Regions from separate parts of the Microlunatus sp. GCM10028923 genome, predicted to be linked through region 3. Evidence: riboswitches for the same ligand, from Rfam matches in the RefSeq annotation. Region 3 holds a riboswitch; each other region holds the start of a gene.
The links. A riboswitch is a leader RNA that binds a small molecule or an ion and turns the genes downstream of it on or off. The one in region 3 is predicted to bind S-adenosylmethionine.

Region 1 (2,256 bases), on a different contig from region 3:
AGTGGTGGAAATTTGCCGGCGCCAAGGAGCAGGCGATCCGGGAGCGCTTCGGCCTGTCCGCGACCCGCTACTACCAGGTGCTGAACGCCCTGATCGACCGCCCGGAGGCCCTGGCCCACGACCCGCTGTTGGTGAAGCGGCTGCGCCGGCTCCGGGCCAACCGCCAGCGCGAGCGCTCGGCCCGCCGGCTCGGCATCGACCTCAACATCGACGCCTGACCGCTCCCTGAAGGTCAGTCGGTCGCCGGCGGCGTGATGTACCCGCCGCTCTCCAGACCCGCCTGCCGCTCGAAGAAGTTGCCGAGCGCGCGATCCCCGGTGCGCAGCATCGACCAGGCCAGACAGGCCGAGTACGCCAGCAGGAACGGCAGCCCGAGGCAGTAGAACCACTGCCAGGTGTGCGCCTCCTCGTGCTCCAGCAGTCGCGGATTGCGGCGTAGCTGCTCGTCCCAGCTCTCCCTCGCGATCACGACGTTGCCGATCGTGAAGGCCTCCGCGTACGGAAAGCCGAGCCGGTAGCCCTCGGCCTGGAGCAGCCCGCGCGGCCCGCCGGACCATCGCGCGCCGCCGATCCGCGCCACCAGCAGCCCGAACGGCGTGGCCAGGTTGATCGCGTTGCCGACCCTGCGCAGGTGAAATCGCAGCTCCATCCGGGCCTCCGCTCCCTCGAGGAGTCCAGCATATGGGCATTGATCTTGCAATCCGAGAAAGGATTCGGGAAACGCCCGATCCGGACCTTACGCTGAATCAGCCATCTAGATGGGGATGAGGGATTCGGCCCGATGACTCCCCGGCAACCGGCCGACCGACGGACACGGTGCCACTTCCGACTCGGCGACAGTCGACCGAGAAAGATGATGAAGGACGTGATCGCGTGACCACGGCTATTTCCGCCGAAGCTCCCGCCGGCTGTCGACCCGGAGCCTTCGGCAACGCCACCCATCTGATCTGCCGGGCCTGCGGCGCCACCGGGCCGCTGGGCCCCTTCTATGCCTGCGTGGAATGCTTCGGCCCGCTCGAGGTCGGGTACGAGTTCCCGGCCGTGACCCGGGCCCAGCTCGAGGCCGGCCCGAAGAGCATCTGGCGGTACGCGCCGCTGCTGCCGGTGCCCGCCGACATCGCCACCTTCCGGTCCACCGACCCCGGGTTCACCCGGCTGGTCGATGCGCGCAACCTCGCCGATGATCTTGGTCTGCGGCAGCTCTGGGTGAAGGACGACTCGGGCAACCCGACCCACTCGTTCAAGGACCGGGTAGTCGCCGTCGCACTCTCCGCGGCACGCGAGCTGGGCCTGAAGGTGCTGGCCTGCCCGTCCACCGGCAACCTGGCCAACGCGGTCGCCGCGGCCGCCGCCCGGGCCGGCATCCGGTCCGTCGTGCTGGTGCCGGAGAACCTGGAGCGGCAGAAGATCCTGGCCTCCGCCGTCTACGACACGACCTTGATCGCGATCGAGGGCACCTACGACGACGTGAACAAGCTGGCCAGCGAGATCGCCGGCGAGGAAGAGGGCTGGGCGTTCGTGAACGTCAACGTGCGGCCCTACTACGCCGAGGGATCGAAGACGCTGGCGTACGAGATCGCCGAGCAGCTCGGCTGGCGGATCCCGGACCAGATCGTCATCCCGGTCGCGTCCGGGTCGCAGCTGACCAAGATCGACAAGGGCCTGCAGGAGTTGATCAAGCTCGGGCTGGTCGACGAGAAGCCGTACAAGATCTTCGGTGCGCAGGCCACCGGCTGCTCGCCGATCGCGCAGGCCTACCGCGCCGGCCATGACGTGGTCCGCCCGGTGAAGCCGGACACGATCGCGAAGTCGCTGGCGATCGGTAACCCGGCCGACGGTCCGTACGTGCTGGACACGGTGCGCCGCACCGGTGGCGTGATCACCGACGTCGACGACGAGACCGTGGTCGCGAACATCCAGCGGCTGGCCAGGACCGAGGGGATCTTCGCCGAGACCGCGGGCGGCGTGACCGTCGGCGTGACCGCGAAGCTGATCGCCGACGGTGTCCTGGACCCGGCGGCCGAGACGGTCGTGATCAACTCCGGCGACGGGCTGAAGACGCTCGACGCCGTCGCCGACAAGGTCGGCCCGAAGACCACCATCCCGCCTCGTTATGAGGCGTTCGAGGCTTTCTGGAAGGATGAGCGTCCATGACGGCATCGGTACGCATCCCGACCATCCTCCGGACCTACACCGGCGGGGCCAAGGAGGTCACCGCCGACGGCGCGACCCTGGCCGAGGTGCTCGACTCGCTCG
Region 2 (2,256 bases), on a different contig from region 3:
GTCGGCGAGATCGACGAGCTCGTTGAGGGTCCGGGTCGCATCCCAACCAGGCAAGGGACCTGGCATGGCGATCTCGAAGCCGTCGCCGGCGAAGGTGATCATCGCCGCCTGCCCCTGCGGGTGGGCCAGCAGCCAGTCGATCACCGACGGCGGCACGGCTCCGGCGACGGTCGCCGGATCCTTGGCCAGCACCCGGAACTGTTCGTCGAACCGGGCGTGCCCGGTCGGGGCCTCGGTCAGCCCACCGAACAGGACGGTCGGCAGTGCGAGTGCGCGAGAGATGATCTTGATCGGCGTGGTCCGCGGGCCGAGCACCTGGATCGAGTGGTGCGAGGTCCGGCTGGTCGACCCCGAGGTCACGGTCTGCGTCGAGTACTCGAGCAGGACCACCCGGCGGCCGCGGTACTCGGCGGCGAAGGCGTAGTCGAAGGCCTTGCCGGTCCCGGTGTACGGAGTGTCGGTGAGCGGATCGGCCACCCGCCCGAACGGCAGCCCGAGTTCCGCGGTGAACCAGCGCGCCCCGAGCCGGCGACCGAGATCGTCGGTCTCGGCGCGGAGCCGGTGTTTGCGGCGCCGGCTGGCGACAGCGATCCCCACGAAACCGATCACGAACCCGCAGACGATGATCAATGCCGAGATGCCCTGATCCATGGCGGTCACCCTAGCGAGCCCAGGCCATCTCAGAACCCGGACAGCATTCTCAGAATGTGACCAATCGGGTTGCGCCGGGTCGCACGGTCGGTTGCAATGGTCGGCAAGAAGTACGTGTGACGAGTACCAGCGTTCAGCCCCGGCTTGCTGGTCGGCAACCCTCCTCCGCGGCGGGGTGCCCCGGGTGAACACACGGCCACCCCTGGCAAGCGCGGGCCGTAGCGGACAACGATCCAAGGCCCCATGATCATGAGGAGCCGGCGATGTCTGTCGTCATCGAATCCCGTACCACCACCGACCTGCGGCGGCAGCCGTCCATCCCCGCATTGCGTACGGTCAGCGGCGCCGACCTCGAGGTCCCGCTGGTGGACGGCAGCACGACGCGGTACGTCAACCTCGACTACGCGGCCAGCGCGCCGGCGCTGTCCGAGGTGCTGGACGAGCTCGGCCGAGCACTGCCCTACTACGCGTCCGTGCACCGCGGCGCCGGCTACGCGTCGGCGGCCAGTACCACCGCGTACGAGCAGGCCCGCCGGACCATCGCCGCGGCGACCGGGGCCCGGGCCGACGACCACGTGATCTTCACCCGCAACACCACCGACGCCCTGAACCTGCTGGCCCGGGCCGTTCCCGCCGACCTCGACGTGGTCTGTCTCGACATCGAGCACCACGCGAACCTGTTGCCCTGGCAGCAGCGCGGCGCGACCGTGATCACCGCCCGGCCGACCCTGGCGGAGACGCTCGACCTGCTGGCCGCCGAACTCGCCCGGCCCGAGGTCGCCCTGCTCGCGATCACCGGCGCGTCCAACGTGACCGGCGAGACGCTGCCGTTGGACCGGATCGCCGAACTGTGCCGGCGGACCGGCACCCGGCTCGCCGTCGACGGCGCCCAGCTGGTGCCGCACCGCGACGTCGACCTGGCCGGTAGCGGGATCGACTATCTGGCCTTCTCCGGCCACAAGACCTACGCGCCGTTCGGTGCCGGGGTCCTGGTCGGCCGCGCCGACTGGCTGGATGCGGCGCCGCCCTATCTGGCCGGCGGCGGTGCGGTCCGCCGGGTCCGTACCGACGAGACGGAGTGGACCACCGGCCCGGCCCGGCACGAGGGCGGCACCCCGAACGTGCTCGGCGCGGTCACCCTCGCCGCGGCCTGCCGCACCTTGACCGGCCTCGGCCGGCTGCGTCGGGACCGGCACGAGCGGGCGCTGACCGACCGGCTGCGGGCCGGTCTCACCGAGGTGCCGGGGGCACGGCTGCTGCGGATCTTCGACGACAGCACCGACACCGTCGGCATCGTCGCGTTCACGGTCGACGGTTTCGACGCCGGCCTGGTCGCGGCCTATCTGTCGGCCGAGCACGGGATCGGCGTCCGGGACGGCAAGTTCTGCGCCCATCCACTGCTGAACCGGCTCGGCTGCGCCGACGGAGCGATCCGGGTCAGCGTCGGCCTGGGCTCATCGTCCGCGGACGTGGACGCGCTGATCACCGGGCTGCACCGGCTGGTCGAGGTTGGGCCGGAGTGGACGTACGACGAGGTGGACGGCCGGATTCAGCCGGTACCGGATCCGCGGCCGGCGCCGGACTGGCTGCCCGAACTGGAGACCG
Region 3 (2,256 bases):
CGGCGTGCCGGGATCGCAGACCAGCATCTCCGACCACTGCCGCCAGATCGCTTCCAGCCAGCCGCGGTAGCCGCCGCTGACCCAGGTGACGTTGCCGCGTCCGCGCCGGTGCAGCACCTCGGCCAACCGGTTCGACCGGTCGCCGGCGCCGCAGACCAGGATCACGGTCGTCTCGTCCGAGAGGTCGAGCTCGGCCACCTGCTCGGCGCCGAGCAGCAACGCACCGGGCAGGTCGCCGGCGCCCCGCCGTTCGGCCGGGGACCGGAGGTCGATCACGGTGGCGCCGGCATCCCAGGCGTGCCTGGCCTCGGCCGGGGTCAGCGCCGGCAGCCGCGACGCGATCCGGCCGGGTGGCGCGGTGAGAACCGTACCGGCGGCGGAGAGGGTCACCGGGGTGCCCCGACCAGCCGTACGTCCACCGAGTCGAGCAGATCGCCGTAGCGCGCGTACCGCCTGGCCTCGACCAGCGTCGGCGGATACAGGTGCAGGCTGATCGCCGGATCGGACGAGCTGTTCACCAGCCGATGGATGTGGAACGGGCCGAACTCCGTCGGCCGACCGGCCTCGTGCGTGATCGGCTCGGGATCGATCTGGGCCGGCCGGGTCGGATCGTCCCAGGCCAGGTGCTCCAGCAGCGTGCCCTGCAGGACCAGGATGACGCCGCTGCCGGCGCCGTGGTCGTGCCAGTCGGTCGACTGGCCGGGCAGCCAGGTCTGCAGCCACGCCTCGTAGTCGGGCGCCGAGTGGAGATGGGTACGGAAGCGGCTGTCCGGGTCGAACGTGACCGCGGAGTGCCAGAGCCGCGGCGTCGCCGCGATGATCCGAGCGTGCTGGACCAGGTGTGGGTTCGGGGAATCGAGTTCGGACATGATCATCCTCGGGGCAGGGCCGAGCCTCAGGCCGCCGTACGGGTGAACTGGGCTGGGCGGGGTTGTCGAAGGTCGCGGTCAGCGCATTCGACAACAGACGGCACTCGCCGTCCGAGCAAGATCAACATGGAGCCGGGAGCGGAACGCCGCCGCGGGATCCCGCCAGAGCGGTTCCGCTGTTCCCTTCGTCATCATCGTGCCTCCGCATGTCGTGGAAGTGGCTTGCCCGACGTTCTGCCGGACCAGGTCCTCACCCGGAGCACCCCACCCGCTTCCGCGAGGGTTGCCGGTCAGCGAGCCGGGGCTTGACGCTGACACTCATGACCTGTGGACGATGATCCACGACGACCGGCGCCGGATTCAACCAGGTTCCGCTGTGTCCCACATCACGGACGCCTCCCCGGTTGGAAAAATCGCTCAGGTGTTCGATACTTACGCCATGGCAGGCGTCAGGGACTCGTTCTGGTGGGAGAAGCTCTCTCCGGAGGAGCAACAGCGGGTCGAGAACGAGGAGTGGCCGGCCGGGGAGACCGCCCGCTACCTCAGCGACCACACCCGGGTCGAGGTCGAGGCCCGGGTCGTCTGGGCGCGCGACGGGGAGGAGTGGGTCCGCGGCCACGTCACCCGCTGGGTCCGGCCGGTGGTCCTGGTGGAGCTGCACGACCGCCGTCGGCAGCGGGTCTGGCTGCCCGCCGGAGACGTCCGCCGGCTGATCGACCCGGGGCCCGATCGCGACCCGCCGCCGGAGGGGGAGCCAGTGGTCTAGTCGGGTTGTTTGTCGCCGTGCTCGGCCGGTTCCAACAATGAGGTCTCCACCGACTGTAGGGAGTCAGCCGATGAAGCCGTTCCCGTTGTTCGCCGCCTTGGTGCTCGCCGTCGCCTGTGTCGCGACCGCGCTGACCGCACCGGCGGCCCAATCGGCCGCGAAGCCGTTGCTCTGGGCAGCGCGCGCGTCCACGCACGTCTTTCCGGATTCGCTGCCGGACGACACCGGCGGCGCCTCGGCGCTCGCCCTGGACTCGGCCCGGAACGAGTTCGAGGCCGGCCAGGTGGTGGTCCGCTGGGACCGCGAGTTCACGATCAAGAAGGTCTCGTTCGGCGCGCTGACCGCCGGCCGGAACACGATCGCGGCGTCGAACCTGACGTACAACTTCGTCAAGTTCACCTCGCTGAACCACAACTCGGTCTTCGACAAGAACGGCAGCAAGCAGTACGTCTACGCACCCAGCCGGCCGGCGCCGGACGAGTTCCCGGACGGCCTGTCGAACACGCCGTCGATCAAGGTCGGCGCGAACCGGACCCAGCCGATCTGGGTCCGGGTCAACGTGCCGCGGGACGCCGCCGGCGGGGTCTATCGCGGCACCGTCACGCTGGAGACCGACCAGGG

Region 1: linked by a shared signal. The riboswitch ahead of thrC (threonine synthase) and the one ahead of ACFQU4_RS05140 (cysteine dioxygenase) in region 3 are both predicted to bind S-adenosylmethionine.
Region 2: linked by a shared signal. The riboswitch ahead of ACFQU4_RS33565 (aminotransferase class V-fold PLP-dependent enzyme) and the one ahead of ACFQU4_RS05140 (cysteine dioxygenase) in region 3 are both predicted to bind S-adenosylmethionine.

What each region holds. Positions count from the first base shown of each region.
Region 1 covers NZ_JBHTFF010000003.1:74,224-76,479, forward strand. The annotation lists gene ACFQU4_RS07565 (DUF3263 domain-containing protein) at 1-218, shown strand, start outside; gene ACFQU4_RS07570 (hypothetical protein) at 233-649, opposite strand; SAM riboswitch class I at 748-860, shown strand; gene thrC (threonine synthase) at 874-2,154, shown strand; gene ACFQU4_RS07580 (ubiquitin-like small modifier protein 1) at 2,151-2,256, shown strand, end outside.
Region 2 covers NZ_JBHTFF010000019.1:144,220-146,475, forward strand. The annotation lists gene ACFQU4_RS33560 (hypothetical protein) at 1-651, opposite strand, end outside; SAM riboswitch class IV at 767-869, shown strand; gene ACFQU4_RS33565 (aminotransferase class V-fold PLP-dependent enzyme) at 915-2,256, shown strand, end outside.
Region 3 covers NZ_JBHTFF010000002.1:210,010-212,265, forward strand. The annotation lists gene ACFQU4_RS05135 (rhodanese-like domain-containing protein) at 1-390, opposite strand, end outside; gene ACFQU4_RS05140 (cysteine dioxygenase) at 387-869, opposite strand; SAM riboswitch class IV at 1,083-1,195, opposite strand; gene ACFQU4_RS05145 (hypothetical protein) at 1,309-1,635, shown strand; gene ACFQU4_RS05150 (glycoside hydrolase domain-containing protein) at 1,706-2,256, shown strand, end outside.